Pokkaliibacter sp. MBI-7: one gene and its partner. The protein of the gene in region 2 binds, or shares a complex with, the protein of the main gene of each other region. Links are inferred from orthologs where the notes say so. Each region holds a gene or a part of one and is shown on either strand. Other genes may lie near its edges.

Region 1 (5,465 bases), on a different replicon or contig from region 2:
TAGATAGTGTACGGTGCCGGTATGCTGTTCTGACGTGCCAGCTCCTTGTAATCACGACCATAGCGATAGGCGATTGAGTACAGAGTCTCGCCTGTCTTGACCACATGTTTACCGGCAACATCACCCGCATGAGCACGGGCAGAAAGATCGCTGACTGGTGCATATTTGCTGTTGCTAGAGCAGCCTGCAAGCAGCATCAACATCACCAGTACCAAACCTCTTATTGCTATGTTAGACATCAACCACGCGCCTCCTGAACAGAAGCGGCTCTGGACAATCCCAAAACAACCATCACTCCCAGCAACATCAGAGCCAGCACCGCAAACGTCATCGGGGCCTGGCCCGTCAACCCTTGATAAGAGTGAGGCAATACACTGTCTTGTAATAAAGGCACAGACTGACCATGACTATCGAGCCGATAGGCCCGGGTAATCTTCCATGGCCACACTTTCCCTAACGAACCCACCATAAAGCCCGTCAAAATCGCCAGAGTCATTGCACGATAATGTTGCAAGCACCAGCTGAGCACACGTGAAAAGCCCATTAATCCGGTAACGCAACCACAGACAAAGATTAAGAGCGTCGAGAACTGGAGCTGTTTAACCGCCGACAGGACGGGTTGATAGAGTCCTAAAATAAGCAATATGAAACTGCCAGAAATGCCGGGCAGGATCATCGCGCAGATGGCTATCGCACCACCAATAAACAAATTGAACGAGGTTGGAGGCATAGAAAATGCAAAACCCTGAGTTAATATCCAGCCCAGCAGTACACCCAGCACGAGACTCAAAAGTGTGTCAGTACGCCAACGCTCAACTTGACGCGCAATTAGCAGGCAAGATGCCATGACCAGACCAAAGAAAAAGCCCCAGATCAATAGAGGATAAAATTCGAGCAACCAGCTAATACCTTTGGCCAGAGTCAGAATACTGGTCAGTATTCCCGCTAGCAGTACTGCCAGAAATGAACCATTCGCTTCTCGCCAGGTGACCAGCACCCCTTTGCGAAATAGTGAGAAAAACAGACGCGGATGGATATTGCGAATGGTCAGCAGTAACTCTTCATAGATACCGGAAATAAAGGCAATCGTTCCACCAGAAACACCGGGAACAACATCTGCCGCCCCCATAGCCATGCCCTTGAGAAAAAGAAAAATACGTTCCATAAAAGGGATTCATTCCATTAGATCAATTAGCGTAGACGGCCCTTGAGCAGAGGCACAAATCGAACAGGTTCCAGCATTTCTTCATGATATTGGTCTTGCTGACGACGGATACGCCGCAGTGACTGCGCCTCCTGCCCTCCAACCGGAATAACCAGTACGCCACCTTCCGCCAGTTGAGCCAGAAGCTCGTACGGTACCTGCTCAGCGGCGGCAGTCACCAGAATTGCATCGTAGGGGCCTTTTTCTGGCCATCCGACTGTACCGTCCGAGTAACGAGGAAATACATTATAAACTTTCAACTGTTGCAGACGCTTGCGGGTCCGCTCATGCAAGGGGCGGATGCGCTCAAGAGTGTATACATGTTCTGCCAGAGCGGCCAACACGGCACTCTGATAGCCTGACCCGGTTCCGACTTCCAGCACCCTTTCCATTCTTCTGGCCCCCAGAATAAGCTCTGTCATTCTGGCGACCACATAAGGCTGGGATAAAGTCTGCTGATAGCCAATTGGCAGTGCGGTATCTTCATAGGCACGATGTGCCAAAGCCTCATCGACAAAAAGGTGCCGTGGGATGCGAAGCATCACATCTAACACCTCCTGGTCGCTTATCCCCTGCTCCAGCAAGCGAGCAATCATTCGCTCGCGAGTTCTGGCAGAGGTCATACCAATACCATCCAACTGGAAATCAGTCACTCCTACTCCTGAATACAGATCATTGGGCCCAACTACAGACATCTTTGACAGCATTCATACCGAGAACGCTAGTGAAAATTATCCAGCATCCGACTGAGCATGCACAACGCACAATTCACGTATCACCGAGGTAGCAAAACCACCACGGGGCAAGCTGAAAGACAGACTCAGGCGGTCATCCCTCAGATCAGACTGGACGTTAACCGGACGCAACTGTAGCGCTCGTCGCTCATGGTGAAGACCGAAAGACTCAAGACCGGTACACCAGGCTAGCCATGGCGATATGACGTCCTGCTCAAATGACTCACAGACACTGCGGCATCCGTATCCCTTACCCCATAGCGGCCCCGTCGGCCCCACTTGTCCCATTGCACACGCACTCAGCAACCCCTCACTGACCTGCTCGACAATAGAGACCGTATTGTTCGCCTGATCATAAACAGCCTCACCCGACAACAGCGTAGTCCAGGAGCCAGCAGCTATGCGCTCGCTCAGTACCTGATTAAAAATAAAACTCCGCGCTGTAGATAGAAACAACCCGCGCTTATAAGGTGATAATCGATCCAGCTCCCCCGCAAATAACCGCTCAACCATCTGCAGGTTATAGCCCTCTCGCCCAAAGCGCTGCTCACCAAAATAATTCGGAACACCTTCAAGGCCAATGCGTTGCAAGCGCTCTGCTAAGGAGCCCACCTCACCTCTCAACTGATGCAGGTGAATCTCAAAATGATTGCGTAGATGCATCCCACGTTTCAGCTTACGACTGTGACGCACACAGCGCAGGATACGCATGTTCTCGTGCTGAAAGCCTGCTATATCTGGCATGCTTTTGCCAGGCAGATGAAGACTGAACCACTGACTAGTCCGAGCATTACGATCCTTCATGCCTGAATAGCTGACAGCACGCAGCGGCAACTTGAGCCACTTGGCTAATACTCGTGCAGCATCATCTGTATTGAGTTCCCGTTTTTCAACCCAGACATAAAGGTGTTCGCCCTGCCCTTCAGGCTCAAACCCCAGCTCCTCAATAACTACAAAGTCCTCAGGAGAAACTTTAAGCTGCCCCTGCACTGCTGGCATCGATACGGCATAGCGCCAATCAGGTAACAAACTCATGGCTGCTTTTCTGGCTCCAACAACAAATAATAGGTCTCACCTTCCCGAATCATGCCCAACTCACTGCGTGCCCGCTCTTCAATGGCAGCCATACCTTGTTTGAGATCATCCACTTCAGCTTCGAGTAAATTGTTACGATGTTCCAAACGCTCGTTAAGTTGCCGCTGCTGCTGTATAGAGTCTTTCAGAGCCCAGAGGTCCGGCAAACTCCCCTCTCCCCACCAGAGTCGATATTGCAATCCTGCACAGAGCAGCAACAGGACAAGTACCAGACGCTTCATTTGTTTCGCTTCCCACTGTGTTCATTAGCGCTACGAACACCTCATGCTGCCCTTTATCCAAGCCTGAACAAAGAAGCAGGACAAAATAAAGCCTTATGCTAACCAACCCCCAACCTTCAGGGAAGTAAGTTCCCACTGTCAAGTTGCAGGTAACCGTTTTGAGAAAGCAAAAAAGGGGAGCTGAGCTCCCCTTTTTAATTCAATCAGGCTTATGCCTGACCTTTGATCTCTGAACGACCGCGATAAACAGCTTTGTCGCCCAGTTCTTCCTCGATACGCAGAAGACGGTTGTACTTGGATACACGATCAGAACGGCACAAAGAACCTGTCTTGATCTGCCCGGCAGCGGTACCCACTGCCAGATCAGCAATAGTGGTGTCTTCAGTCTCACCTGAACGGTGAGAGATTACTGCGGTATATCCAGCCTCTTTGGCCATTTTGATCGCATCAAGCGTTTCAGACAGCGAACCGATCTGGTTGAACTTGATCAGAATGGAGTTGCCGATACTCTTCTCAATGCCTTCTTTCAGGATCTTGGTATTGGTTACAAACAGGTCATCACCAACCAACTGAACGCGGGTACCAATCTGTTGGGTCAGAATCGCCCAACCTGCCCAGTCAGACTCATCCAGACCGTCTTCGATAGAAACGATAGGATATTTCTGCGACAGATCATCCAGATAGTTCACGAAGCCCGCAGAATCAAAGGTCTTACCTTCGCCAGAAAGCTGATACTGACCATCTTTATAGAACTCAGAAGAAGCACAGTCCAGCGCCAGGGTGATGTTGTCACCCAGCTGATACCCAGCGCGGGCCACCGCCTCCTGAATGACAACCAGCGCTTCTTCGTTGGAACCCAGATTAGGCGCAAATCCACCCTCATCACCGACCGCAGTATTCAGGCCGCGCTCAGACAAGACCTTTTTCAGGTTATGGAAAATCTCTGCACCGTAGCGCAGTGCTTCAGCAAAGCTTGGAGCGCCTACAGGCTGTACCATGAACTCCTGAATGTCCACGTTGTTGTCAGCATGTTCTCCACCATTGAGGATGTTCATCATAGGTACAGGCATGGAGTACACACCAGGGGTACCGTTAATATCGGCGATATGCTGATACAGCGGGATATTCCTGGCGGCAGCCGCTGCTTTGGCACATGCCAGAGAAACAGCCAGAATAGCATTGGCGCCAAGGCGGGCTTTGTTCTCGGTCCCATCAAGGGCCAGCATGATGTTATCGATTTCACGCTGATTCACCGCATCCTTGCCCAGCAAGGCTGCGCGAATTTCAGTGTTGATACCCTTCACTGCGGTAAGAACACCTTTGCCTAGATAACGGCTCTTATCGCCATCACGCAGCTCAAGCGCTTCGCGCGAACCAGTCGATGCGCCAGAAGGGGCACAGGCACTGCCAACAGTGCCACAGGACAGAATTACATCCGCTTCGACAGTGGGATTGCCGCGGGAATCCAAAACTTCACGTGCTTTGATATCGACGATTTGAGTCATACCAATCTCTGCTCCCTGTTAAAAGGTGGCTGATAAAATCCGGGGGATGCTCACTCTATGAGTTCCCGGCAAAGTTGTCGAACCAGTCCGATACAGCCTGCCCCAGAGGTTATACCTCTGGGGAGCCCGTTAGTATTTTATTGTTTGTCCGAATAGTCCACCGCGGCCTGGATGAAACCTGTAAACAGCGGATGACCATCGCGAGGAGTAGAGGTGAACTCAGGGTGGAATTGGCAGGCCACAAACCAGGGATGATCAGGCACTTCAACCACTTCGACCAACGCGCCATCCATTGAGCGACCGGAAATGGTCAGACCTGCATTGGTCAAACGACCCAGATAGTTATTGTTAAATTCGTAACGATGACGGTGACGTTCACTAATGACATCGCTACCGTAGCATTTGTAAGCCTGAGTACCTTCAAGTAGACGGCACTCCTGACCACCCAGGCGCATGGTGCCGCCCAGATCAGAGCCCTCGTCACGCATCTCGACTGAACCGTCTTCTGCGACCCATTCAGTAATCAAAGCAACAACGGGATGTGGCCCTTTGGGTTTGAATTCAGTGCTGTTGGCGCCTTCCAGCTTGGCAACGTTACGGGCAAACTCGATAACCGCTACCTGCATTCCCAGACAGATACCTAGGTAGGGTATACGGTTTTCGCGGGCAAACTGCACAGTACGAATCTTCCCTTCCACACCACGCT
Region 2 (17,895 bases):
AGAAGAAGAGTGCTGATGGTGCCAAAGCTTCATCAGAAAGCGATTTGGCCTACAACGCGGCATCAGCCAAGTAAGCGAATGCCTATGTTCAGGCTCATGGACAGCCTGTAAAAAATAAGTTCAGGGTAGTGGGTTCTAACGAGCCGTGATTGCGCAGCGAAATAAGAGTTAGGGGAAGCGAATGGCAGTTTATCAGTACGATGTAGTAGTAGTCGGTACAGGACCAGCGGGTGAAAGTGCTGCGTTGAATGCTGCCAAGAAGGGTAAGCGGGTAGCCGTAGTGGAAAGCAGAGGCGTGGTCGGCGGAAACTGTACCCACATGGGTACTATTCCTTCCAAGGCGTTGCGTCACGCGGTCAAGCAGATCATTGAGTTCAACACCAACCCCATGTTCCGAGACATCGGTGAGCCGCGCTGGTTTTCATTTCCCCGGGTGTTGAAGCGCGCTGAACAGGTTATTGCTAAACAGGTGCAGATGCGCACCAACTTCTATGCGCGTAATCGTATAGACGTATTCTTCGGTAGTGCACGTTTTCAGGATGCCAATACCGTTCAGGTGAAAGGGAATGCAGGCAAGGGTGACGAGGTACTGCAAGCTGACAGTTTCGTGCTGGCGACTGGCTCGCGCCCGTTCTGCCCGGATGACATCGACTTCCGTCATCCACGCATCTATAACAGTGACTCGATTCTGAAGTTAAGCCATACCCCAAGGACTATCATCATTTACGGTGCTGGGGTTATCGGTTGTGAATATGCATCGATATTCAGTGGCCTAGGGGTCAAAGTCGACCTTATCGATACTCGTGATCGTTTGCTGTCTTTCCTTGACTACCAAATCTCTGATGCTCTCAGCTATCACCTGCGCAATAATGGCGTAGTCATTCGTCACAGCGAGCAGTACTCCAGCGTCAAAGGCTCGGATACCGGCGTCGTTATGACCCTCAAATCCGGTAAGAAAATCCGCGCAGATGCCTTCCTCTGGTGTAATGGCCGTACTGGCAACACTGACGATATGGGTCTGGAAGATATTGGGCTGCAGCCGAATAGCCGCGGGCAGGTGGAGGTGGACGAGCACTATCGCACCACGGTTCCCGGAATTTATGCCGTAGGTGACGTGATTGGCTGGCCAAGTCTGGCGTCGGCTGCATATGATCAAGGCCGCTCAGCGACGTCAGATATGCTCAACGCTCTGGACTTCCGCTATATCAATGAGGTTCCTACGGGTATCTATACCATTCCGGAAATCAGTTCTGTTGGTAAAACGGAAGAGGAGCTGACTGCGGCAAAGATTCCTTATGAAGTTGGGCAGGCATTCTTCAAGGACACTGCACGCGCGCAGATTACCGGTGAGCAGGTGGGTATGGTGAAGATTCTGTTCCATCGCGAGACACTGGCCCTCTTGGGTATTCACTGCTTTGGTGACCAGGCGTCAGAGATCGTGCATATCGGTCAGGCTATTATGCGTCAGGAAGGTGAGGCAAATACGCTGGAGTATTTCGTTAATACCACTTTCAACTATCCGACTATGGCGGAAGCCTATCGGGTGGCAGCCATGAATGGTCTGAACCGTATCTTCAACATCAGCTGATGTGCCGCGGATTGCAAGACTGAGTAGAGAGAAAGGAGAGCATGGCTCTCCTTTCTTTTTAGAGGTAACACTAGCTGAATGCATCTCTGTATGTGGAGTGGATTATGGATGAGCAGGAACAGCAACTTTTACGGATCTATGACCAGCAGCTGGCCTTCAGGCAGCAATGTCGCTGTTTAATGATGGCGACTCAGGATCAACAGGGATGGCCGGAAGTCAGTTATACGCCCTACGTCGAAGATGATGAGGGTTTTCTCTATATCTATATCAGCGAACTGGCAGCACATACGCGCAACCTGCTGAATGCGAGCCCTCTTAGTGTCATGTTTATTGAGGATGAGTCTCAGGCGAAGGTCATTCATGCGCGCGAGCGTCTCTCCTTTCGTGTATCGGTAACCGAAGTACAGCGTGATGCGGTGCTATGGTCAGATATTCAGCAGCGACTGTCCGCTCGATTCGGTGAAGTTGCCCTCATGCTTAAAGATTTGCAGGATTTTCACATGTTTCAGCTGGCGCCGATTGAGGGCGTTTATGTTCGCGGTTTCGCTAAGGCCTATCGTATTTATCGCCAGGGTATTGAGCATATTCGCGATATCGGGCACCGGCCAGTGTCTGAAGTGCTGCGCTAATCAAGGCTCCAGACCCAGGGCCTTAGCCGTCAGAAAAGAATAAATCAATTAAGAACCCTGTCGCTGCTTGTAGAGATAACCTCGAATGCTTGGCAAGAAAGGATGATCCTCAATCTGGGCGTCATTTCTGGGTGATCGAGTACGTTTGCTGCTCGGGGGCGCTGGAGGGCATTTGTACAAAGGAGGCTGCTCTCCCTCGGCTAAGGGAAAAAACAGCGGAAGGGCGACATTCATGGCCTTACGGAAGTCGCCTTGCTCTGCCATTTTGAACACCAGATTGGCACGTAGTAGAGGAGCCTGTGATTGTACTTGAGCAATAGCGGTATCGCTGCCCAGATGGCCAAGCAGATTGAGCTGCGTCTGGATATGTGGGCTGCTGGTATCAAATTGGCACAGCAGTTTGTGGGCGTCTGCAGGGCTGAGTTTCTTGATGCTGCGGCCGTTGTTGTACCAACTGTAAGATACCTTGTCCGGCTTTGGGTGTAACACAGGGATGGTTCGGTAACATTGTTTCAGGTGCAGGCGCGCCAGTCCGTGGTGATTTAAAAGATGGGCAATTGCTGGATGACGTTGCTCTACCGCCTGTCGGAATCCAGCCAGAGACTGGTCATTCTCTTCCATCAATTTATTGATGGCCTGTTTGAAAGCCAGTTTCGCGTGGTTGACCTGCCTTGCTTGCTTTAATAGTGCTTCAGATGCGCCTACCAGTCCGATTAAATTGCGCGTCCGGCGCCCGTCCTGGCCATCTTTATGCCAAAGATCAAATAACTGGGATTTTAAGAGTGTACGGGCAGCACTTTCATCTGCCGTCGGTGTATCAAGCCAAATCCAGATCATCTGTTGTGGGTCGTCAATCAGCTTACTGAGCGTATGCAACTCAAGCAGCAGTTGCTTAAAAACCTGGATGCACGCAAAGGCAGGTGGGCTTAATTCGGTGCTGGTTATATCATTGACGGTCATGTTGTTTCTGGCTCCCGGGCCCGATTGACTTGTCTCAGGGCTTTGCCCAGACTAGCGCCTGCACTGGTGCAGGAGCAACACATGGTCAAATCTTGGGCGTCTTGGATAGGGTTGCGGTATACCCGTGCCAAGCGAAGAAATCACTTCATATCCTTCATATCAGCGGTTTCTATGCTGGGCCTCACTCTCGGGGTGATGGTGCTTATTACCGTTCTTTCCGTGATGAACGGGTTTGATCGGGAGATGCGTGAGCGGGTGCTGGGAATGGTGCCACATGGTGAAATCCTGGGTTATCCGGTCATGCAAAACTGGCGAGATGTAGAAAAGGCGGTCATTGGCAAACCGGGTGTGCTGGGTGTAGCTCCTTTTGTGCAGGCTGAAGGCATGCTGAATTTCGAGGGGCGAACCAATGGTGTGTTTCTGCAGGGGATCCTGCCTGAGCAGGAGCCAAAAGTATCAATAATTAAAGATCACATTACCCAAGGTAGCCTGGATGCACTGCAGCCAGGTAGCTACGGTATTATTCTCGGTGATCTGCTGGCTCAGTTTATTGGGGCGCGAGTGGGTGACAAGGTCACGCTGATACTGCCCGAAGCAACGGCGACCATGGGCGGCGTCTTTCCTCGCATGAAACGCTTTGAAGTTGTCGGGACTTTCTCCACTGGTGCGCAGCTGGATGCCAATCTGGCCCTGATCAATATCGAAGATGCAGCCAAAGTTAAGAAACTTGGGGATGGTGTTGACGGTGTTCGTGTCAAGTTTGATGATCTGTTCACTGCACCACAACGGATCAGGGAGATAGCCTCCGCACTACCCGGGATGTATCGCGTCAGCGATTGGACCCGTACCCAGGGCAATCTTTTCCAAGCCATCAAGATGGAAAAAACCATCATGGGGTTGCTGCTGTCACTGGTTGTAGCCGTTGCCGCTTTCAACATTGTATCGACGCTTGTCATGGTAGTGACCGACAAAACGGCCGATATTGCCATCTTGCGTACGCTGGGAGCGACGCCTGGTGACATCATGAAGATCTTTATGGTTCAGGGTTCGGTCATCGGTGTGGTGGGTACAGCATCCGGGGCCATATTAGGCGTCATTCTCGCTTTCACCGTAACGGATCTGGTCAACTGGATTCAGCGCGTGTTCAATGTGCAGTTCCTTGATCCCAATGTGTACTTCATCAGCTACTTACCATCGGATCCGCAACTACAGGATGTAGTATCGGTGTGTGCGCTATCTTTGGCTGTGAGTTTTGTTGCCACTATTTATCCAGCCTGGCGTGCGTCCAGAACTCAGCCTGCGGAGGCATTGCGCTATGAGTAATAAGGAAGTGGTGTTATCTGCTCAGGGGTTGAGCAAGAGCTATGAGGAAGGTGAGCGTAAGCTGCAGATCCTGGACAATATCAATTTCAGTATTGTGCCGGGTGAGAGTGTGGCGATTGTCGGGAGTTCTGGTTCGGGTAAGTCAACATTACTTAACCTGCTGGGTGGGTTGGATATTACCGACAGCGGTAAGGTGCTGTTGAAAGGGCAATCCTTCGCTGATCTGTCGGAAGCGAATAGAGGTCGTTGGCGTAATCGTCACCTCGGTTTTGTTTATCAGTTTCATCATCTGTTAGCAGAGTTTACTGCGCAGGAGAATGTGCAGATCCCGTTACTGATTGCCGGTGTTAAGAAATCAGAGGCGCAGCAACGGGCCTCTGCCATGTTAGCTCGGGTGGGATTGGCGAAGCGGGAGTCTCACAAGCCATCTGAATTATCAGGAGGAGAGCGTCAGCGAGTAGCGATTGCACGTGCGTTAGTGACGCAACCAGCTTGTGTACTGATGGATGAGCCGACAGGTAACCTTGATCGGCATACTGCAGAGAGTGTTCAGGAGCTGATTTTTGAACTTAACAGGACCCTGGCCACGGCTTTTGTGATTGTAACTCACGACTTGTCATTAGCTGACAAGCTGCACCGCCAGTACAATCTGGTTGATGGTCATCTCACTGAACGTATGGCTTAACTGCAACAGTATCCATATGCCTGTTCTGCCATGTTGGTTAGCAATGTGGCAGAACAGGGTGCGAGCAATAAGGTGTCACGTTGAAGGGCGGGCGCCAGGTTGAGCGTGTTCTCCAATGCCATCCTTTCACAGCCCTATCCATCTTATTGCACAGTCCTGTTGAACCCGTTGGATTCAGTATTATCAGGATCTGTGCTGTTGCTCCCGTGCTGCCTTGCGTTTGGCTATGCGTGCGGCCCAGTTTCGACGCACTGACCACTGCCAGAAGCCCTGCATCAGCAGATAGGATAAACAGCCGAAGACGATGCCGCAGGTCAAGGAGCCAGCAAGTAAGGGTTCCCAGATATTCTTCAGGCTTGAGCCTAGTCCTGAAGTCAGTGCGCTAAAGGAAAAGTGCACTGGCTCCATATTAAGCATCCAGGCACCAACGCGATAACAGAAGTAGAAGACGGGAGGCATGGTAACGGGGTTGGTCAGCCACACCAGTGCTACGCTCAGTGGCATGTTACTTCTGCAAAGAATAGAAAATACTGCAGCTACCACCATCTGGAATGGCATAGGTAGAAAAGCACAGAAAATACCCACGAAGCATGCTCTGGACACTGATCCTCGGGTCAAATGCCAGATATTGGGGCCATCAAGCAGTTCGCCGAGCCAGCGCAGGGAACGATGCTTCTTTAGCTCTGCAGGTTGGGGTATAAAGCGTTTCAGTAATTTACGAGGCATGGACTGTTTCGCTGAAGGGCAGGCTCAAGCGGCGCTATTATGCGCCTTACAGGAAGAAATGCCAATTATACATGGATGAGTGACAGGCAGATGACTGGCCGGATGGCGTTGGGTTTTGTTGTTGGCGCGGTAGGGGTTTATGCCTTGCCGGTGTTGCCTTCGTTGCTGTGGCTGATAGCGCTGTTGTTAGTCACGCTGATGCTGGCCTTCATTTCCAGGTGGTACCTCGCTCGTCAACTCAACGCTTTCAAGGTACTGCTGGTTTTCTCTGCTGTCAGTACGGGAACATTGTGGACGAGCTTTTACTGGCAGGTGTGCCACCCATTTCCCGGTCCACGGTTGTTCGAGCAGCGTTTAGACTTGCAAGTGGTGGTGCTAGATTTACCAGAGTCATCGAGCTATGGTCAACGAGTCTGGGCAAAGGTGGTCGTTGCATCACTTTCCCGTCCTGCAGGCCTTGCTTCTCAGGATCACTCTTCTCCTGATCTGTCTGCTGAACTATCTGCGCTGACGTCCAGTCGTGCGCTTCTATATTTACCTTCCGAGTTGTCGTCACCAGTTGCTGCAGGGCAAATATGGTCACTGCATCAAGTAAAAGTCAAGCCACTGCACGGTAATGCCAGTTCGGGCGCCTTTGATTTTGAGCGCTGGGCCTATGCCCATGGATTGAGCTTCATCGGCACTACTCGTGACAAAGGCAGGTTGTTAGGTCAGGAAGCGGGCTGGCAGGCGTGGCGTAATGAATTTGCCGAGCAGTGGCGAGCAATGCTACCGGATACAAGTGGCAGTGCCATTATTCGAGCCTTGCTGATGGCTGACCGGAGAGGTCTGAGTGATGATGACTGGTCCTTGCTGCAGCAAACGGGACTGGCGCATCTGGTCGCCGTCAGTGGATTGCATATCGGGCTGGCTTTTCTACTGGGTGGATTGCTGGGGCAGGGAGTGGGCCGGTCGTTACAGTGGTTGGGGTTGCTCTATAATCGATGGCCACTGGTCTACATAATGGGGCTTGCAGTGGCGGCAGCCTATGCCACGCTGTCGGGATGGGGGCTTCCGGCTCAGCGTGCATTCTTTATGCTGGTTGTCTGGGTGTGCGGCGGCTGGCGTGCCATACCTGTATCAGGCTGGTTGCGACTGTTGTATGCCCTGACGGGGATCATACTGTTGTGGCCGGGTGCGCCTATGGGAGCGGACTTTTGGTTGTCGTCCATGGCGGTAGCGACCTTGCTCTGGTTGCTGCAGCCGGCTCGGCCACAGCACAAATTCTGGCAGCAGTGGCTGGGAGTGCAGCTGGCGCTCAGTTTCCTCATGTTGCCCATGGTAATGGCGAACTTTGCCATTTTGAGTTTTGCCTCACCCTTGCTGAATCTGTTAATCGTCCCCGTCGTCAGCACGTTGCTGGTTCCGCCGCTGTTATTGTTGGCTGTCGCTAGTCTGGTTTCTTTGCATTGGGTAGAGAAAACAGCTGGTTATCTGAGTGATGTGCTGACGACGCTCTGGCTGTTACTTAAAAATCTCTTCGATGCATATCCGCTTTATCTGCCCTGGCATCCAGGTGACGTATCCATTCTTGGGCCAGGAGTTGCCATGGTTGCCAGCATCTGGTTGCTTGGAGCCAAAGCTTTGCCGGGTAAACGCTGGGTCTGGTTGGCATGGTTACCCTTGGTCTTTCCTCAATATGAGCAGTTGGGAGCGGGGGAGTGGCGTTTAGTAGCGCTGGATGTTGGACAGGGTACTGCCGTTGTCCTTCAAACAAAACGTCATACCTTGCTGTATGATACTGGCCCTGCGTATGGCGACTTCGTGGTTGCGCCGCGTGTTATACAGCCCTATTTGCAAGGTGCCGGACTTGAGCCTGACAGGATATTAGTGAGTCATGATGATCGTGATCACAGTGGTGGTGCGGTCTATCTTCATGCTTTATATCCTGCCGCACAGTGGACTGTTGGTCAGTTACAGTCCGTCGACTGGCAGGCTGAGCAATGTGTTGATAAGACCTGGCAGTGGGATGGCGTAACCTTTCGCCAGTTGCAGTTACCTGTCGTAGCACAGCGTGATGACAACAGTGCCTCCTGTGTGCTGCATGTTCAGGGGACTCATCATTCAGCACTATTACTGGGTGATTTGGACCAGCGTGCTGAGCAAAGGCTGATGGAGCTTACCAACAATGAGCTACAGGCCTCGTTACTGGTGGCCTCGCATCATGGCAGCCGAACCGGCTCGTCGGAGTCAATGCTGGATGTGACTCGGCCTGTGGCCGCCATTTTTACCGCAGGCTACCGGAATCATTTTGGCCACCCGCATGTCGAAACCCTTCGTCGGTTTCAATCGCGCGCCATCGCAACCTATAATACCGGCGTCGATGGCAGTGTGACTGCTGATAGCCGCGCAGATGAGCCGCTTCGCATTACAGGTTATCGAGAGACTGACGCTCGGCTTTGGTGGCAGTGGGCGCCAAGGTAACGTCAGGTATTGGGAATATTTGGTCAAAGCTGACCGCTTGATTTCAGCTGGGAGAACAAAGTGCTGGATTTGCTGATTGCCGGAGGGTGGACCATGGTCCCTCTGTTGTTGTGTTCGGTTGTTGCGCTGGCAATTTGCATTGAACGACTGTGGACGCTGCGGCCTTCCCGCATAGCACCGGCACATCTTCTCAGTGAAGTTTGGGATGCCGTCAGTCAACATCGGCTCGATAACACCAGATTGCAGCAAATTCGTAAAAGCAGTCCACTGGGAGCGATTATGGCGGCTGGTTTGCTGAATGCGCGTCATGGACGGGACATCATGAAGGAAAGCATAGAAGAGTCGGCCAGTCAGGTCATCCATGAACTGGAGCGATACCTGAGTACCCTTGGCAGCATTGCCGCTATATCACCGTTGTTAGGTCTACTTGGCACCGTGTTGGGGATGATCAAAGTCTTTACCGAAATTTCCCATGCGGGAACGGGAAACACGGCCCTGCTGGCCGGAGGTATCTCTGAGGCTTTGCTGACTACCGTAACCGGCCTGGTCATTGCCATACCTGCAGTGTTTTTACATCGCATGCTGCAGCGCCGTGTCGATACCTTGGTCGTCGATATGGAAGGTCAGGCAATCAAGCTCGTAGAAATGCTGCATGGTGATCGTGAGCACGAGCAAGCTACGGAGCTTGCCAAAGTATGAAGTTCCGCCGTCAGAATCGGGAAGAGGTGAGCATCAATCTGACACCTTTGATCGATGTGGTATTTTTGCTACTGATCTTTTTTATGGTCTCCACCACCTTTCAGAAGGACAGGCCGCTGCAGCTCACTCTGCCGTCATCTTCGGCGACTATAGAAGAAGCACCGGTGCAGTCGATAGAGGTCAGTATCAGTGCTGACGGCCAGATAGCAGTCAATGATGCGGTACTGGCAGATGCTCAGCTTGTTACGGTCAAGCATGCTATCGAAGTGGCAGGTAAAGGAGATACCTCTCTACCCTTGCTGATCAGTGCCGATGCCAGTACACCCCATCAGTTTGTAGTGCGCGCCATGGATGCAGCAGGGCAGGCGGGCTATGTGCATATTCGTATCCTGACGAGTGAGGGTGAGTAAGCATGCTGAGAGTTTGCTCATGGCTTTGAGTTCTGAATCCCTCTGGTACGGCAATAACAAGCTGAGCTACCTGTTATGGCCACTTGAAGTGCTGTTTAAGCGGTTGGCAAGTCGACGCAGGCAACGCCTGCAAACTAATGCCTGGTTGGCGCCGGTGCCTGTGGTTGTGGTGGGTAACATATCTATTGGTGGTACTGGTAAGACGCCTTTGATTACAGCACTGGTTACCTGGGCAAAGCAGCAAGGTTATCGGCCTGGAGTAGTCAGTCGTGGGTACGGCGGCCAGTCCGATGTCTATCCTTTGACGGTTGAAGTGGATACTGATCCTGCTATATCGGGTGATGAGCCTGCGCTGCTGCGAAAGCTTTGCGATTGTCCGGTGGTTATTGCTCCAGATCGTGTAGCAGCGGTGCAATGGCTGCTGGAAAACAATGATTGTGATCTGATCTTCAGTGATGATGGCCTTCAGCACTACCGCTTAGGGCGTCATATAGAAATTGCTGTCGTTGACGGTCATCGCGGCCTGGGGAATGGCCATTGTCTGCCGGTCGGGCCGCTTAGGGAGCCGCCTGAGCGTCTTGCTGAAGTGGATTTTTGTGTGGTCAATGGCTATGCGGCCAGCACACCTGTAACGACTTCCTTTACAATGCATATTCGTGCCCAGCAAATGGTTCATGTGCATACAGGGCAGGCTTCTGATGTTCACGCATGGAGTGGGCGAGAGGTCATTGCGATGGCCGGAATAGGTAATCCCACACGTTTTTTTTCGACGTTGGAATCGCTAGGCATCAAAATTACGCGTTCTATCAGTAAGCCTGACCACTATCACTTTCAGCAAGAAGATATACCGAGTGGAGGCATGCCGGTTGTCGTAACAGCTAAAGATGCTGTGAAGTGTGGTGGTTTTGCAGTAGATAACCTGTGGTATCTGGATATTACTGCGGTGCTGTCAGATAGCTTTTTTAGCGCGTTGGCGGAAAAGCTACGTAGCCTTAACCTGAAAAGGCGCTGAAATCTGCTTTCCAAATGTTAACAATGCACGTTGCTGTCGAGGCTTAGCCTTGCCCGGTGGGTTGTATAAATCGATATCTATCATCGTGTTGTCCGTCAGGATCAGCATGCCTAGTTTTACGGAGATCCAGAATGGATAAGCAGTTATTGGATTTGCTAGTGTGCCCCGTTACCAAGGCGCCGCTTGAGTGGCATGCCGATCGTCAGGAGCTATTTTGCTATGCCAGCAATCTCGCTTATCCGGTACGTGATGGTATTCCCGTGATGTTGGAGTCAGAAGCGCGTAGCTTGACCGAAGAAGAACGGGCGAAGCGTCCAAAGCAGCGTTAATAAAGAAGCGGCCTTTTTGCTGCAAGGTAGTATTTGTTCGGGAGTTTCACAGACTATGTCGTTTCTGGTTGTCATCCCTGCCCGTTACGCGTCCACCCGCCTGAAAGGCAAACCCCTGCTGGATATCGCCGGTAAGCCAATGGTCCAGCACACGTGGGAGAAAGCGTGTGCCAGTGGAGCGGCGCGCGTCATCATCGCTACTGATGATGAGAGAATTGAAAGCATGGCCAGAGCCTTCGGCGCTGAAGTATGTATGACTTCTGCGGCACATCCCTCCGGTACTGATCGGATTCAGGAGGTGGCGTCACAGTTGAAACTGTCAGATGACGAGGTCATCGTGAACGTTCAGGGGGATGAGCCGATGCTGCCTGCAACCTTGATTGATCAGGTCGCGCAGACTCTGCTGAAGCATCCTCAGGCGGACATGGCAACGTTGTGCGAGCCGATTGAGGATATGGCGTTATTCGCCAATCCCAACGTGGTCAAGCTCGTTAAAGATGTACATGGTAAGGCGCTTTATTTTAGCCGTGCGCCTGTATCGTGGCATCGGGATGAGTTTGCTCAAGGTATCAGCGATGTTCCGCCGTCAGGCTGGCAGGCATTTCGACATATCGGGCTGTACAGTTACCGTGTTGGTTTGTTGAATCAGTTCGTCCAGTGGTCACCCGCTCCGATAGAACAATGGGAGGCGCTGGAGCAGCTACGTGTACTGTGGAATGGTGGCTATATTCAGGTCTCTGAGGCGTCGGTCATTCCTCCTGCTGGTGTAGATACACCTGATGATCTGGTACGAGTACGTTCGATACTTGGCGATGGCCGATAGCTGAAAATTCTGAATCTGGAGGCTGTGTATGCCTCTTTAGAGCCATTGTTTGTTGAGCTGTCTGACTATTCGGTGAGAGATGTACAAAATTCTTTTAGTGTGCCTTGGCAACATCTGTCGTTCCCCTACTGCAGAAGGTGTGCTGGCAAAGAAAATCACCCAGCAGGGGTTGGGTAGGCGTTTTCAGGTCGATTCGGCAGGGACGGCTGCTTACCATACGGGTGAGTCACCTGATAGACGGAGCTGTCGTGCTGCCGCCAGGCGTGGCTACGATTTAACTCCCCTCAGAGCTCGCCAGGTCATGCCATCAGACTTTGAAGAGTTTGATGTAATTCTGGCTATGGATCATGCCAATCTAAGTAGCTTGAAGCAGAATTGCCCCGCTCAATTGCAGCATAAACTTGGTTTGTTCCTCCATTATCATCCAGATTCAATAGAGGAGGTGCCTGATCCTTACTATGATGGAGAGTCTGGGTTTGAGCTGGTGCTTGATCTTGTTGAAGTGGCTGCGGATGCCTTAATTAAGGATTTAGTGAAGTGAGTGACTATCCTGAGCACTGGCAAGAGAACGCCGATTTACTTAGGTTGAATACTTTTGGATTTTCAGTAGAAGCTGAGTACCTGTCTGTTGTGCACTCTGCTAGCCAATTGCAGCAAGATATTGCTGTTGCGCAAAAGCGCAATCTCGCATGGCGTGTGCTAGGTGGGGGTAGCAATGTAGTGCTGTGCCAGAACCTGCCTGGTCTTACTTTGTTAATTGATATCAAAGGCGTTGAGGTGCTATCCGAGAATGAGTCGGACGTTACTTTAAACGTTGGGGCAGGAGAGAACTGGCATTCTTTGGTCTGCTTCAGCTTGTCTCAGGGATGGTCAGGTTTGGAAAATTTGGCATTGATTCCAGGTACCGTAGGTGCTGCGCCAGTGCAAAATATTGGCGCTTATGGCATGGAGTTAAAGGACGTTCTACTACGAGTGCAGTATCTCGATACTGTCACAGGAGCGTTCTGCACGCGAGAAGCAGCTGATTGCAACTTCTCCTACCGACATAGCATCTTCAAAGAGAGCATTGGTAAGAGCTGGATCATTGTGTCCGTAGAGTTGTGCTTGTCAAAGCAGGCTGATGCCCAGATCAAATATAAGGCTCTGCGTGACTATTTTGACCAGAAGGGTATTGAACGGCCAACGGTGCAGCAGGTTGCTGAAGCAGTGGTAGCTATTCGCCAGTCAAAGTTGCCAGACCCTGATGTATTAGGAAATGCGGGGAGCTTTTTTAAAAATCCTTGGATAACAGCAGAGCAGTTCGATCTGTTGCGCCATGACTACCCGGGTTTGGTTGGCTTTGTCGATGGTCCAGGCTATAAACTTGCTGCAGCTTGGCTGATAGATCAACTAGGCTTCAAAGGTTGGCGTGAGGGAGCAGTAGGGGTGCACAAGGATCAGGCGCTAGTGTTAGTCCATCATGGTGGTGGCAATGGAGAGCAGTTATTGGCGCTGGCGCAGCGTATTCAATTGGCAGTAAAGCAACGCTACGGTGTTTTGTTAGAGCAGGAACCTGTGGTTCTGCAATAACGTCACGTTCACTTTGGTCAGGGTTTTAGGGATCGTTTAGTGAATATGAATAGGTGCACTACCCCCGCTGCGGTTTCGCAGACGGGTGAAACTAAAAAGGGCTTGCAGATGCAAGCCCTTTTATTTTCACGAGTTGGGTATATTACTCGTCTTGGCTACTTACTTCGGGCTGCTGTTGAGTTTCGAGCATTTGACGGCGCTTGATTTCACGTGGGTCATTATGAGCACGGCGAACGCGCCTTGGTGCATCTTCGGAGGGTTGTGGCTCCAAAGGAGCTTCATCAGCCTTCTCTTCTGCCAGTTGCACAGTCTGCTCTTCGGAAGCTTGCTCGCTGACAATCTCAGCAGTCTCAGCAGTCTCAGCAGTCTCAGCAGTCTCAGCAGTCTCAGCAGTCTCAGCAGTCTCAGCAGTCTCAGCAGTCTCAGCAGTCTCAGCAGTCTCAGCAGTCTCAGCAGTCTCAGCAGTCTCAGCAGTCTCAGCAGAGGCTGTAAGTTGCTCAGGTGCAATTACTTCCTTGTGCTCAACTTGCTCTGCTGCTGGATAGCTCTCGCTGTCGGTAACAACCAGCTCAGTTGCCGTAGACTGGTCAGTAACGGGTGCTTCTACGGCAATAGCATCTGCTGCCACTGCAGAGTTGACCTCGGTGGAGTCCGGCAGACTGGTGGGCTCCGGCTGATTCGCTATTTGTTCATCAGAAATGGCGTGCGCTATTTCTGATGACTGTGATACGGCAGTATCACTTGCAACAGCCACGGCATCGTCAGTGGCAACCTCAGTGCTAACAGCTTCTGCAGACTTGTCGTCTCTGCGGTTGTTGTTGCGTCCGCGGTTGCGGCGACGTCGCTGGGGGTGTTCGTCCTGGTCGTCGCTGGCGTCTGAAGCAGAGATAGCTACGTTGCTTTCGTCAGTGCTCATCACCTCGTCTGCGGATGTAGAGTCAGGTGCGTCTGCTGTGCTTGCGGTCTCCACTACCACAGCGTCTGCAGCAACGACGATAGCGAGCTCATTAACTGATTTTTCATCTTCTGTCAGGGCGGGTTCGGTTTCTTCACCGATTGCCTGAGCTTTTAGGTGGTCAGGTAGTGGGGTGCGCTTCGCACTGCGATCACGTCGACGGCGCTGACGTCCCCGGCGACGATCATCACTGGCTTGCTCAGGGGCAGATGATTCATTTGAGCCCTCAGTAACGGTTTGGGTTACTAACTGTTCATTGCTTTCAGTATCCACTTCAGTTTCACGAGTGGTACGCTCATTGCGGCTATTGCGACGACGATCACGTTGACCTCGATTGTCCCGAGTATTTCGCTCGCGGCTGTCGTCTTCACGAGCTGCACGATCTTCGCTGTCGACTTTGCGTTCAGAGTCTGTGCGGCGCTCTGCATCGTTACGGCCATTGTCTCGGCGTTCATTGTCGCGACCTCGACGATTACGATCATTCCGCTCATGACGACGATTACTGGTTTCGCGCTCACTGCTTTCTGGTTTCGGTTGTGCTGGCTGCTCTACGGTCGGTGCCGTTTCATCTTTGGTCTCTCCCTGGAACCAGCTGCTGAAAGCTTTTAGCAACCGGCGGCCGAGCCCTACAGAAGGGGCCTGATGTGCAATTGCTGCTGGGGGGGGGGAGACGGTTGGCAACGGAGCCGATGCTGCCGGAGGCATGCTTTTGACTGCTGCTTCCTCGCGTGAATGCTGTGCTGCTACCGGAGTAGTCTCGTCGCTATGCTCTTCTTCAATCAGCTCATAGCTGGCGTCGGTGGAGCGGGCTTCAACATTGTCGTCTCGCAGACGTATAACCTCGTAGTGAGGTGTTTCAAGATTAGGATTGGGGACGATGACAATCTTGATGCTTTGGCGTTGCTCAAGGCGTGACAGATGTGGCCGCTTTTCGTTAAGCAGGTAGGTTGCAACGCTCACGGGAACGATGGCGCGAATCTGGGCGGTGCGCTCCTTCAGTGCCTCTTCTTCGATCAGGCGCATGATGGAAAGTGATAGCGAGCCTACATCGCGAATGCTGCCTTGGCCGTGACAGCGTGGGCATGTCATTGCTGTGGTTTCACCCAGCGATGGGCGAAGACGTTGACGTGACATTTCAAGCAGACCGAAGCGAGAGATGCGTCCAATCTGGATGCGCGCACGATCTACCTTAAGTGCATCTTTTAAGCGGTTTTCCACTTCACGCTGATTCTTGATGGGAGTCATATCAATAAAATCGATGACTACCAGTCCGCCAATATCCCGCAGACGTAACTGACGGGCTATCTCATCTGCCGCCTCAAGGTTGGTCTGCAGAGCGGTTTCCTCGATATCACCACCTTTGGTGGCTCTAGAGGAGTTGATGTCGATCGAGACCAGTGCTTCTGTGGGGTCGATTACAATTGAGCCGCCAGATGGGAGGCGTACTTCGCGCTGGAAGGCTGTCTCGATTTGGGATTCAATCTGGAACCGTGTAAATAGAGGAATGTCTTCCTGGTACAGTTTGATCTTGCTCTGGAATGTCGGCATGACCTGACGAGCAAAATTCATTGCGTCCTGATGCACTTCTGCAGAATCGATCAATACTTCGCCAATATCCTGGCGAAGATAATCACGCATAGCCCGAATAATGACATTGCTTTCCTGATAGATCAGGAAAGGTGCAGGTCGATTAAGAGCTGCAGATCGGATCGATTCCCAGAGCTGCATCAGATAGTCCAGGTCGTTCTGCAGTTCTTCAGGTGTGCGTCCAATGCCAGCGGTGCGGACAATAACCCCGGCACTCCCTGGAATTTGAATTGAGTCTAGAGCATCCTTTAAAGCCTGACGTTCTTCACCCTCAATGCGACGAGAGATGCCACCAGCACGGGGATTATTTGGCATTAGTACCAAGTAACGCCCTGCAAGACTAATAAACGTCGTCAGTGCCGCGCCTTTGTTGCCTCTTTCTTCCTTGTCTATCTGAACTATGACTTCTTGTCCTTCGCGAATCGCTTCGCGAATGGCTACACGGCCACCTTTGCCTTCGTTATTGAAGTATTCTCGAGCAATTTCTTTTAGTGGAAGGAAGCCATGGCGGTCCGCGCCATAGTCAACAAAGGCTGCCTCAAGGCTGGGTTCTATGCGGGTAACACGGCCACGATATATGTTGGCTTTCTTTTGTTCGCGGGAGACGGACTCAATGTCCAGATCGTAGAGTCTTTGACCGTCAACAAGAGCAACCCGGATTTCTTCAGGCTGGGTTGCGTTGATCATCATTCTTTTCATTTTTAACGTCAGACCATATAGGGCCTAGCGTCGATGTAAATATCCACTGTGTAACGGCCAAGACAGCAGCCCAGTTTTTACTACCGGTTCTTCTTGCAGAGAGGTCAATCTCCGGGCCGGCTTGGCGCTGTCAATTTCAGAGTGTCGGTGCCGTTTCGGTCAGTAACGCGTTGCAAATACAGGGAAAGCCACTACCGAGCACACGATATTAGTTGCGTTCGGATAGGAATATAAGCGTTACCATAGCCTGTCGTTTTAGGGTGTTGATGCGGAGTTAGCTGAGTGGATTTGGTAGAAGGTATGCCTTCCATCAAATTACATTTCCCAGCACTGCTCTTGCAGGTTCTGCCCTGCTTACGCGTCAATCAATTGACAACAGGTATTAAAGGCTCTTACTCCAGGCTTTCCATTAAGAAGCTGACCTAAAACAGTGGTACTAGCATCGAACGGAAGGCTGGTTAGTTGCTTCGCACCAATAATGTGATGCGACCTAATTCTTTTGTTGGGCAGCTGCACATAGGCAAAGTCAGTCCCCAACGGTATCATGAGTGCACGAAGAGCAGGGTAGAGGAGCCCAATCGGGGCTTGGTCCTTCTAAAGAGCTGAGCTTCGTTAGCGGCCTCAATATAGCAGTATTTCCCCGCCGCAATCAAATAGGCAGATCAATTTGAATCAAGCAGTTATGAGCGATCAACAGAAACCCTCATCAGCCCAAGTCCAATGGTTAACCATAAGCATTGATTACCAAGGTCAGCGCCTGGACAACTTTCTGCTGGCCATGCTTAAAGGGGTTCCGAAAACCCGTATTTACAGCATGATGCGCAAAGGGGAAATACGGATAAATCGGAAGCGGGTCAAGCCTGACTACCGAATCGTCGGTGGTGAAGAGCTTCGCTTGCCTCCTGTCAGGCTTCCTGAGCGTGATGCTCCTCCTCCGGTTTCTGCGGGATTAGGTAGAAAAATTGAAGACGCCATTCTGTATGAAGACGATGCGTTGATGGTGATTAACAAGCCTTCTGGATTGGCGGTGCATGGTGGAAGTGGGATTAGCCTTGGCTTAATTGAAAGTCTGCGTCAGCTGCGGCCCGAGCTTAAAATGCTGGAGTTAGTGCATCGCCTGGATCGCGATACCTCAGGCTGTATCCTGGTGGCAAAGAAGCGTTCTGCATTGAGAGCGCTGCATGAAGCGCTGCGTGATGGCGGTGTAGACAAAGTGTATCATGCACTGGTTCAGGGGCGTTGGCCCAGTCGGCATCAGCATGTAAATGCACCATTAAAGAAAAATGAACTGCGTTCTGGTGAGCGAGTTGTGAGAGTGGACGCTGACGGTAAACCCTCTCTGACTGAGTTTAAGGTCTTGAGGCGTTTTGCTTCATATACCCTGGTTGAGGCGAAGCCTATTACAGGTCGAACGCATCAAATTCGAGTTCACTCCCAG

Evidence for each region.
Region 1: the proteins of rne (region 2) and eno are in contact, whole or in part, in a solved structure (PDB 2FYM), measured with the Escherichia coli proteins. The link is inferred for Pokkaliibacter sp. MBI-7 from one-to-one orthologs.

The regions. Positions count from the first base shown.
Region 1 is NZ_JARVTG010000001.1:4,229,251-4,234,715, reverse strand. Bases 2,612-5,465 are described here. They hold eno (phosphopyruvate hydratase), read right to left. Parts: upstream 4,760-5,465; coding sequence 3,464-4,759; downstream 2,612-3,463. Other genes in these bases: QCD60_RS18655 (CTP synthase), read right to left, coding at 4,897-5,465; ftsB (cell division protein FtsB), read right to left, coding at 2,970-3,254; QCD60_RS18670 (tRNA pseudouridine(13) synthase TruD), read right to left, coding at 2,612-2,973. In the rest of the region: QCD60_RS18685 (peptidoglycan DD-metalloendopeptidase family protein), read right to left, coding at 1-239; QCD60_RS18680 (DUF368 domain-containing protein), read right to left, coding at 239-1,165; QCD60_RS18675 (protein-L-isoaspartate(D-aspartate) O-methyltransferase), read right to left, coding at 1,192-1,827; more of QCD60_RS18670, read right to left, coding at 1,936-2,611. UniProt on the Escherichia coli protein: Catalyzes the reversible conversion of 2-phosphoglycerate (2-PG) into phosphoenolpyruvate (PEP). It is essential for the degradation of carbohydrates via glycolysis.
Region 2 is NZ_JARVTG010000002.1:196,939-214,833, forward strand. What follows is about bases 13,159-16,808. They hold rne (ribonuclease E), read right to left. Parts: upstream 16,449-16,808; coding sequence 13,359-16,448; downstream 13,159-13,358. Other genes in these bases: murB (UDP-N-acetylmuramate dehydrogenase), read left to right, coding at 13,159-13,216. In the rest of the region: (Na+)-NQR maturation NqrM, read left to right, coding at 1-74; sthA (Si-specific NAD(P)(+) transhydrogenase), read left to right, coding at 182-1,588; QCD60_RS20540 (pyridoxamine 5'-phosphate oxidase family protein), read left to right, coding at 1,693-2,217; QCD60_RS20545 (DNA replication terminus site-binding protein), read right to left, coding at 2,266-3,177; QCD60_RS20550 (lipoprotein-releasing ABC transporter permease subunit), read left to right, coding at 3,259-4,500; lipoprotein-releasing ABC transporter ATP-binding protein LolD, read left to right, coding at 4,493-5,185; QCD60_RS20560 (DUF2062 domain-containing protein), read right to left, coding at 5,369-5,911; QCD60_RS20565 (DNA internalization-related competence protein ComEC/Rec2), read left to right, coding at 6,002-8,374; QCD60_RS20570 (MotA/TolQ/ExbB proton channel family protein), read left to right, coding at 8,435-9,073; QCD60_RS20575 (biopolymer transporter ExbD), read left to right, coding at 9,070-9,483; lpxK (tetraacyldisaccharide 4'-kinase), read left to right, coding at 9,503-10,495; QCD60_RS20585 (Trm112 family protein), read left to right, coding at 10,627-10,824; kdsB (3-deoxy-manno-octulosonate cytidylyltransferase), read left to right, coding at 10,880-11,647; QCD60_RS20595 (low molecular weight phosphotyrosine protein phosphatase), read left to right, coding at 11,727-12,188; more of murB, read left to right, coding at 12,185-13,158; 23S rRNA pseudouridine(955/2504/2580) synthase RluC, read left to right, coding at 17,140-17,895. UniProt on the Escherichia coli protein: Endoribonuclease that plays a central role in RNA processing and decay. Required for the maturation of 5S and 16S rRNAs and the majority of tRNAs. Also involved in the degradation of most mRNAs.